Regions from separate parts of the Protofrankia sp. Cj3 genome, predicted to be linked through region 2. Evidence: riboswitches for the same ligand, from Rfam matches in the RefSeq annotation. Region 2 holds a riboswitch; the other holds the start of a gene.
The links. Region 2 has a riboswitch for cyclic di-AMP ahead of MJ783_RS17355 (transglycosylase family protein). Riboswitches for the same ligand answer to the same signal wherever they lie in the genome.
Positions count from the first base shown of each region.

Region 1 (4,791 bases), on a different contig from region 2:
ATCGGTGGGATCGGTGGCGCGTTCCACCAGCCCCTCGGTGGCCAGTGCGGCGACCTGGCGGCTCACCGTCGAGATGTCGAGGGCGAACACCGCGCCGAGGGTGGTCAACCGTACCGAGCCGTGGTCGTACAGATAGCTGAGAAGCAGATAGGCGGAACGGTCGAGAGGCGGGCCGGAGCCGTCCGCGATGGCCATGCGGAACCGTTCGGCCCGGCGGCCGAGCACGGCCAGCTCATGCTCGATCTTCTCCAGCGCCCGATGATCGAGTGCTTGTTCATTGTCCACCTCGGCCTCATCCCTACGCCATGTCATCCGTCCGCGGCGTCTCGGATCTCTACAGATTCTTGTGGATACACCATCGGCACGAAGCGGGTGTCCTGGGGCCGCCGCGACGGATCCGTGGAGCGGCCGCTGGCGCCTGGCCGCGTCCGCCCGGCTGGTTGCCGTTGGCGTCAACCCGCACGGGTGTGTGCCAGACCACGGCTGTGGTGCCCGACTCGTCCACGCCACGTGTCGAATCTGCCGAATCAACGGCTCTCGGTGTGGTTCGGTTGTCTGGTGGCGTCGAATCCGCTCAAAGCCGGGAAAGAGCTGTGGAGCAAGAACCGTCGACGGGTGCTGGTGGCCGCTGGCGTGGTCGTCGTTGCCCTCGCCTACGGGCATCACTCACCCGAGGTGAAGACCGAGCGCGCCGAGATTCCGGCGGGCTACGAGTCCGCGGGCCGGGAGCTTGCGGTCCACGCCGAGGCCAAGCCCGAGAAGCCGGTGCCGCTGCTCCTCGTCCTGCATGACGACGAGAGTGACGCGGCGACGATCGAGAAGGACAGTAAGGTGTCCGCGCTTGCTGATCAACAGAAGTTCGCTCTGGTGTATCCGGAGGCGGTGGCCAGTACCTGGCAGACCAACGGTCAGGACGCGCGGTATCTGTGGGACGTGGTCCGTTACGTCGCCAAGGAGCGATCGAACATCGATATGTCCCGGATCTACATCTGGGGTGCGGGAGAGGGCGGCCGCCTCGCGCTCACGGTGGCCTGCGGCCCGCTCGACCCCGCCCAGCAGCCACTGTTCACGGCGGTCGGGACGGTGAACACGGTCGGGCCGCTCCCCGCGTGTCCTTCACGGGTCCATGTCAAGCCAGTGGCTCTTGCGCCAGGGCGGAAATGGAACGAAGCCACGACCAGCGAGCTGTGGAAATTCTCAAAGGACATCAAGGGCTAAGCGGTCGCCGCTCCCTGATCGAACGCCCTATTGCCGGTCACTCTAAGCGGCCACCGAAGGCCACGCGATGATGGTGTTTTCGCGTGGCCTTCGGTCTGAAGCGAGCTGGAGATCCCGGCAATTTGTGGATCAATCCTCGACCCGCCTCGTCGGCTGTCGTTGAGAGGGCTCCCGCCGGTCGGCTTGGCCGGGGGGGTGGCACGGCCGACCAGCGGGAGCCCAGGACCTCCGCCGGCCAAGCGCACTGTGGGGGGGGTTCAGTGCGAAAGGCCGGGGAAGCCCGTGTTCCGCCGGGCATTGCGAGCCGGGGGGGTTGGCTCGATCCGACCAGCGGAAGTCTTTGGAGACATCCAGTTGTGGTTTGGGACCGCCAGACCGGTGTTTATATCGACAACACCGATCTGGCGGTGAGGTTCACGCGTGACCGGAGGGGGAGGACACGCGTGAACCCGCTATATGTTTTTCAGAGGCTGACTGCGTCAGTCATATCAGTGAGATGAAGGAGTCAACGAGCGAGGCCGCTGGCCGCTAACTGACCCGGCCGACTGAGTATGACGTGGTGTAGATATCTCTGAGCGAAACGACTTCACCGGACTTTGGTGCCGCCCACATCTTGCCACCGCCGGCATAGATGCCGATGTGGTAGATGTTTCCCGGCGTACCAAAGAAGATGAGGTCGCCGACCTGCTTATTGTACTGCGACACATGGGCCGTGGCTTCGTACTGTTCTTCCGCGGTGCGGGGGAGACTGCGGCCGAGCTGTTTGAAAACATACTGAACCAGGCCGGAACAGTCGAAGGAGTAGGGGCCCTCCGCACCATACACGTAAGGCTTGCCGGCTTGCTGCGCGGCCAGATAGACAGCTCTTTCACCGAGCGATCCGACTGGCATCGTAGCATCCGCTGTATCGGAGGTGGATACCCGAAACGCGGCAGCAGCGGCCGAGCCGGCGGCCTGCGCCGGAGGCGCGGGGACCGGACTGGGCACCACCGTCATAGTACCAACGTTCGAGGAGCGAGCCGACTGCAGGGCATCCGTTCCGTCGAAGATAGCAGTGATCTGTGTGGTGGTGAGAACCTTGGCAGTGTAGCTCGCAAAGCCCTGCTCGTTAGTATACAGGTGCTTGAATGTTGCCCAGCCGTCAGGCAGCTTTACCTGAATTTTGATGAGCTGGTTTGACAGCGGCGCGTGGGTCGTCCCGTCCTCGAGGGAGAAGCCCATGTCAATGGGCTGGTCGGCCTGTACTGACACGTCCGGATTAGTGACCCTGAGCGCGACACCTGACTTGGGGTGCAGGTCAGCCTGATCGATCACATGGCTGGTGATGGACCCGGGGCCAACCGAGGTGGCCGGGTTGATAACGGACGTGCGCAGACCGGCGAGTGACGCCTGGCTTCCGAACTGAGAGCCAAGGGTGATCCGGGAACTGACCGAAGTCTCGTCCATCCCTGAGTCGGTCGGGGCGCAGCCGGCCAGCGCGACGCCTGACACCGCAACCGTGCCGGTTGTCATCGCCGCGACCGCGGCACGTGCCCGGACGCGGCCGGGGGCCGACGGCGGAGCGGGCGCGCGGTGCCTGCCGCGGGCTGGACGCCCAGGTGTCTCGGCCTGAGGTCGCAGCGAGGACAGCGACGCCGTCGGCGACGAACATGGCCATATTGCCGGATCAAGCTGCACATCGGGCGCAGACAAGACTGTGATCCTTCCCGTTCGCCTGCGAGGTGAGCTGTCGGGTTCGGGCTGGGCTGCCCGGTGGGCCGTGCGACCAGCACACGACTCACTTCACCCCTAGGTCGGCACCGTGGCTCGGTGCCAAACCGGTGGAGGATGGGTCCCCCGCTCCTGCCCTGGTGACGACTCGGAGGGGACACCGGGGCCGTGGGCAGGATTCGGCGTTCGGCCCGGTGTTGTCGTGACGTCGGCGCGAGACTAGTTCAAAAGGATGGTGCCAGCAAATACTAGTCCCTCACAACTACGGCGAGTACTCGCAGAAGTGACCATAGCGGTTCCTCTCATCCTCCTTGCCGATCACTCGCCGCTCTATCTTGATCTGCTGGCCACTGCGACAGGTCGCCCAGACGGAGGCTTGCCATGCCATGACCCACAGGATGCGGAAGATGACATTACGCCATAGCGGTGACGGTCCGGCGACGGGGGGGTGCTTGAGTGCCGACAGCTATATATCGCTGACATGTAGTAGCGAAAATTGTCTTAATGAATAGGCTCGCTAGATTACGCACTGTGTCAGCCGTTATGGGATTTCCCGCTCCGAAATCCGCTGTGCGAGAGGATGTCCGCGGCCTGGGACGGGTCGGCGTCAGCGGCGCCGGGCGCGGGTGTCGCGGCGGGAGAGCAGGCCCGCGGTCTGCAGGACGTGCAGTTCGACCGCGAGTTCGTGAATCTCCGGGGGCAGGGAGCGGTACTGGCCGGACAGGGCCTCGACGGCCGCCTGTGCGCGGTCCGCGAGATCGTCCAGCGCCCGCTGATGGGTGCGCATCTGCGCTCGCTCGTCCTGGATCGCGCGGACCGTCTCCTCCTGCCACCGCCGGGTGCGCATCAGGCGCTCGCTGGCGTCGGCGGCCTGCCGCTCGGCATCCTCCAGCCGCCCAAGGATCTGATCGAGCTGCTCCAGTCTTGTCGCCAGCTCGGCGATAAGATCGTTACGGACCGGGTATGTCGGCTGGGTCATCGGATCGCGTCGCGGATGTCGCGGATGTCGCGGTCGACGTCACAGGTGATGGTGTGGATACGGCGGGGGGCGTCGTCATTGCCACCCACGCCCGCGTTGCGACTGAGAACGGATTGTAACCGTACGCTGCCGCTAGCCCGCGGCTGGGACGGCAGTTGACTGTGAACTCCCGCACGAAGGCCTGACACAGGCGATTACGGTAGCCGACAGCGTGGTCTCCGTGAATCCCGCTGTCGGGTGATATGTCGTTGTTCCTAGTATGAAATAGCTATCGAACGAAGCCGCGGTGCGGTCCTGCTGGGTACGGTATAGTCCTGACGGGCGGTATCCCAGCCGGGTCGGCGGGGCCGCGCCGTGGTAATTCCCATGGCCCGGCCTGTGGCACTGGTTGTGCCAGTTGTGCTGGCTCGAACGGAGGCCACCCGCGTCTGGCGGGAGCTTCGCGGCGCGGCCAGCTCGGTGGATAATTTGCCTGGTATTGTGGCGCCTTCAACACCCTGCTCAATTTTTACACACGGGACGCCACGAAACATGAGTTCGGTCGGTTTTTGGGCGTCAGCCACGCAAAAAATGATGATCGCGGCCTTCTGCTATACCGGTCAGCTCGTCGGTGTATCGGCTCCACCGGCGAGCTGACCGGACCGGCCGCGAAAGCCAGCAGCAATATTCACGAGCGTCCATCATGCTATCAGTTGATATTTGAGCGTACCACGGTACGAGGCTACAGCCAGCCATTCCGTTTGAAGGCTCGGTGCAGGGTGAAGCAGATTGCCGCCATCAAGCAGAGAGCAGCGGGATATCCCCACGGCTGCCGCAGTTCGGGCATGTGCTCGAAATTCATCCCGTAAATGGCGGCAACCGCTGTCGGAACCGCGGCGATGGCG
Region 1 is NZ_CAKJTR010000029.1:58-4,848, forward strand. Features, by position in the region: partial or broken gene MJ783_RS06140 (MarR family winged helix-turn-helix transcriptional regulator) at 1-285, opposite strand, end outside; gene MJ783_RS06145 (plasmid partitioning protein) at 559-1,218, shown strand; gene MJ783_RS06150 (C40 family peptidase) at 1,747-2,730, opposite strand; cyclic di-AMP (ydaO/yuaA leader) riboswitch at 2,916-3,087, opposite strand; gene MJ783_RS06155 (hypothetical protein) at 3,536-3,907, opposite strand; gene corA (magnesium/cobalt transporter CorA) at 4,629-4,791, opposite strand, start outside.
Region 1: it holds a riboswitch for cyclic di-AMP, as region 2 does, so the genes downstream of both, MJ783_RS06150 (C40 family peptidase) here and MJ783_RS17355 (transglycosylase family protein) in region 2, are expected to answer to the same signal.

Region 2 (4,791 bases):
GACGGACGTCGTTCTTCGCTGTCATCGCTCATGCACCAGGTTTCTCGAGAGCCCAGCGCGCGGATCGAAAAAACCCCCTGATGAGGCACCGCTCGCGCACGGTACGGTATTACGCCGCCCGCCTGAAGTCGAGTAGCCCCGCGGGGAGCCGGCGCGAACGAAAAACGGGCCCGGACAAGAAACGACGACACACCGACGGGGCCGTTTTTCCGGGTTTACCACAGACCGCCGCGGCGCGCCCGGCCCCCCAGCCGGAAGATCGATTGTGCGGGTACGCCCGGCCCGGTCCGAGAGCCGGAAGCAGGCGGCCGCTTGGGAGAGACCGGCCGTGGCCGGTCTCTCCCAAGGCTTCGCGAGAGCCTCCCGGTGAACCCGGGCCGGCCGCTCTGTCGAGATACCTGAGGCTATACCTGATATACACAGCGCTGGCGCTGGCGGATCTGACAGACGCCGTGGACGGCGCGAGGGACTCTCGCCGCGTCCTCTCCGGTCGCTAGGCCTTTCCGGCCCAGCAGTGCTTCGACGCGTACCAGGGGCTCGTGCCCTGCTGCGCGTACAGTATCCGCGCACGCATCCACTGTTCGGACACACTGGCGTTCTGCGGCAGGCCAGAGCCACCGACAGCGTGCCACGTGCTAGGCAGGAACTGGAACAGTCCGCCGGCACCGATCGAGTTGACAACCTTCGGGTTGCCGCCGGATTCACACTGTGCAATGGCGGCCAGCACACCGTCGTTGGACGGTGCCGCACTCGCTGGCTGGGACAGCGCGACGCTGCCGCCGCCGATGGCGGCGACGAGTGCCGGTACAGCGATCAGTACCCGAGCACGCGCCTTGATTCGACTGATTCCACGAGCGCCAGAACGTACATGGGACATATTGTGTTGATGTCCTTCCCCACGCCTGCGAGGTGAGCTGTCGGATTCGGGCTGGGACTGCCCGGCCGCGCTATGCGGCTTCACCCCGAGAACGCCTGGCTTCGACGTCCGGAAATGGTTCCCCCGTTCCTGCCACCGTATTGGTTGTCATCGGACGGGGGCAGGACTCGGCGTGCCATCCGATGCGCGCCTTCCCCTCGAAGGCACGGCGAGGACCATACGTGCCATGACCGCCCAGCAGGCAAGGCTCCGTGAAGAGGCACACAGTCCACAGCCGATGTTGCTAACCATCACGGCTGCCGGTAACGTGCGCGCACCCGCGCTTATCCATAGTTGGCCCTGGCCGGCTGGCGCAATTGTGCCGGGGCCGCCACCCAGCCAAAAAAACTGCCCCGCGCGGTAGGTGGGCAGGCGGGTCGGCTGCGTGGTTGTTCGCCGACGGTTGTTCGTCCGCCGTACGATGCCGCGGGGATCCTGCGCATCAACAGTGCCGTGTATGGTGTGGGCAATATGGCTGTCCGAACGCTGATGATCCTGGGCTCTCCGTGCGCGGGAGCCGCTTTCTGGGCGGCTGGCGGTTCTCGCCATATCGCGGTCCAGGCCTGTTGTGCGGCAGGAGCTACCGGCCTGGACCGCGATGAACGGCGCGGTTTCAGCCCATGGCACGACGGCGGCGACGGCGCACGATCCTGCGGGCGCCGATCGCCACCACGAACGCGATGATCGCGGACGCGGTGGGGACAGACGACGGGGGGACAGCTATCCCGCCTTCGCCCGCGGAGACAGCGCCCTTGGGCACCGGCATCGTTGTGGCCGACGGCCCTGGCGCGGATATAGCGGTGGCGGCAGTACCGTTGTTGGTGTCGGTGTCGGACACAACCTGGTAGCGGGTCAGCATGCCGGCGGTGATGTGCTCGTTCACGTGGCAGTGGAAAAGCCAGATGCCGACGTCATCAGGCACCATGTCGGCCACGGCCATGGTGCCGGGGAGCAGCGGAACGGTGTCCATACGCATGCCGCCCACGATCGCGTCGTTACCGTGCCAGTGCGGCGTGTGCATATCCGCCTCGCCGCCCATGCTCATCAGGTACCACCGGACGTGCGCACCCTTTTTCATAGTGATCATCGGCTCGTTGCCAAAGACGTAGCCGTTGATGGCATGCCGCATGTTGGAACGCTCGAAATCAGCATCGTTCAGCGCCGGGTACGGCGGCTTGGCAAAACGGCGGAGATTCTCCTGAAGATACGGGCTCCAATTCTCGTTGACGATCGAGAACAGCGCGAAGATCTCGCGGTCGACGTCGACGGGGCTACCGTCTGGCCGCGCCTTCCCTTTTCCGGTGACAACCATCGGGCCGGTGAGCCCGGCATAGGTGTCGGTGACCTCGTTGGTATGGGAGTGGTACATCCACATGACCGAGCTGCCGTCGTGCGGGCCCGGACCCGCTCGATCGGGCACCAGCCAGGTGTACGTGTGCGTGCCTCCGGTGGGTACGGCGTCGTCGAGCTTGTCCACCCCGGAGGTGTTGTCCGCGTACGGCGTGCCCTCGTTCGCCTTGGTGTAGAAGACGCCGTGCGGATGCACGCTGTCAGAAATCCGGCAGGCGTTGCGGAACACGACTTTGATGGTGTCGCCGACCTCGGCGCGGATCACCGGGCCCAAAAAGCCCAGATACGCATCCTGCGGGAGACGCGGCGCCAGACCGCTGAAGCTGGCGTCGGTGTAACCACGGTAGAGACACTTGAGGTAACTCGTCCCGATCCGGCCGGGCCCGGACTGGACGTATGTCCTTGCTATCGGGTCGAATGCCTGGCCGGTGATAGCATCGCGTCCCTCGGGGGCGTAGTTCCAGACCACCTCGTCAGCACCGATGTAATAGGTGCGCACTCGACCGGTCGGGTGGAACTCCTGGCCGGCGGCGTCGTTCCAGTAGGATGATCGTTCTCCCGTCGCGCCCGTGCCGCCGGCCGCGGTGGGCCCGGCCGCGGCCGCGGGCCCGATCGCGGCGGGCCCGAGGGCAAGCACAAGCGCGCTCCCGACCACCGCTCTGACGCACATCCGCTGCCTGGCACGAACGGTCGTCTCCGCGGACCGTGACGACGACTGCCTCCTTACGCGTACCCGGCTGGCGGTCCGGCCGCCGATACCTGTGCGCCGCATGGCGCGCAACTTATCAATCACGGAGCGTGACAGTAACCCTCCGTGACTTCCCCTGCATAGTGAGAGTCCACAATCCGCCAAAGGATGTGGAAGATGGCACTACGCACGCGCACCGGTCGGGCAGCCGGTCGGCGACACATGCTGGACGGGGCGGGCAGGAGCTTTCAGGCTGCTCGTGGACCGGGTCGCGGATCGCCCGGCCGTGTTGGCAGCCGCATCGGACGCCCTGCCGCCGGAGCCTGCCAGCGGGCTGGCGTTCTCACGCTATCGTGAGCGGATGGGCCTCACCAGTGGACGATCCGCAGGCGCCCGCCCAGCGCCTGCTGTGCGCGTAGCGCGAGCCTCCCGTCAGGATTGACCAGCACCGCATGGTTGGCGGCGGCCAGCATGGGCAGGTCCGCCAGCGAGTCGCTGTAGGCGTGCTCCCACGGCGGCTCGATCCCGTGGGCGGCGAGCTGACGCGGTTTACGCGCTCCATGGTTGTGCAGGCTGCCCCGAGTAACACCGAATCGGCCCCAGACCAGCTGCGAGGAAATCAGTTCCACCTCGCCCAGGCCCAGCGTGTCGAGGAGCGTACGGGCAAGTTCTCGTTCACATGCTGTCACGATCACTACCCGATCGCCCGCGTCGAGGTGGCGGCGCAGTGTGGCGATGCCCTCGGGTATCGTCACGTCCCGTTCGGCCGGGAGCTCCCGGCCGAACGCCTCGGCTCGCGCACGGAACCGGGCGGCATCCAAGCCCAGCAACGCCAGCCGCATTATCATCCGTACCGCGATCGCGCGCAGCGGGCGTACCGCCAGCAGGGGCGTCACCGGCATGACCAGGGCCGCGCGCCATCGGGACCGCGACAGGTGCCGGCGCAGCAGCCGGGTGAACGTGTCACCACGCACCAGCACACCGTCCAGATCGAACAACGCGACCCCGGCGGTCGCGCGTTCAGGCGTCTCGCTCATGCGTGCATCCTTGTCGTGTTCGACGGCGGCCCGCGGAATACAGAATCTGGAACGGACGGACGGTGAGCACAAGCATGACCGAGGGCACAGCAGTCAACCAGACCGATCCGGTGACATGCGCATACCCTGGGTGCACGCATCCGCCGAGTGCTCCGGTCGGGCCCGGCCGGCCACCCGCGTACTGCGACGATTCCGCGCACAACCGGCTGTCGGCCTACCGCCGGCGGCGCGAGCTGTCGGCCGCGCCCGCGGCCGGCCCGGCAACCAGCCCGGCGCCGCTCTCCGGCGGGGCACGCGCGCGCGCGGACGCGCTGGCGGAACAGATCACGGCGCTGGCCACCGGGCTCACCCGCGCGCTGGACGGGTTTGTCCAGGAGATGGCGGCCCTCGGCGATATGGCGGCAACGGAGGCACGGGTCGAGACCGTTGAGGCCGAAGCGGCCGAACGGGTCGCCGAAGCGGTCGCCCGGTCGGTCCGGGCCGAACAGGTCGCCCGCGAGGCGCAGGCCGCGCGGATCGAGGCCGAGGCCGTCGCGGCCGAGGCCGTCGCCGCGGTGGACCAGCTCGACGAGCGGCGGGCCGCTCTGGAGGCCGAACGGGACGCGTGTGCCGCGGCCCGCGACGAGGCACGGGCCGCCCTTGACACGGTGCGCGTCCAAGCCGCGGCCGCCCTTGAGCAAGCCCGGCGGGAGGCCGACGCCCGGATCGAACAGGCCTGTACCCAGGCGACTGAGGAGATCAGCCAGGCTCGTCAGGCCGCGGATGCCGCTGTCGCGACGGCACGCGGCGAAGCCACGGCC
Region 2 is NZ_CAKJTR010000142.1:850-5,640, forward strand. Features, by position in the region: gene MJ783_RS17350 (SDR family oxidoreductase) at 1-25, opposite strand, end outside; gene MJ783_RS17355 (transglycosylase family protein) at 494-877, opposite strand; cyclic di-AMP (ydaO/yuaA leader) riboswitch at 885-1,060, opposite strand; gene MJ783_RS17360 (multicopper oxidase domain-containing protein) at 1,530-2,936, opposite strand; gene MJ783_RS17365 (haloacid dehalogenase-like hydrolase) at 3,323-3,991, opposite strand; gene MJ783_RS17370 (hypothetical protein) at 4,054-4,791, shown strand, end outside.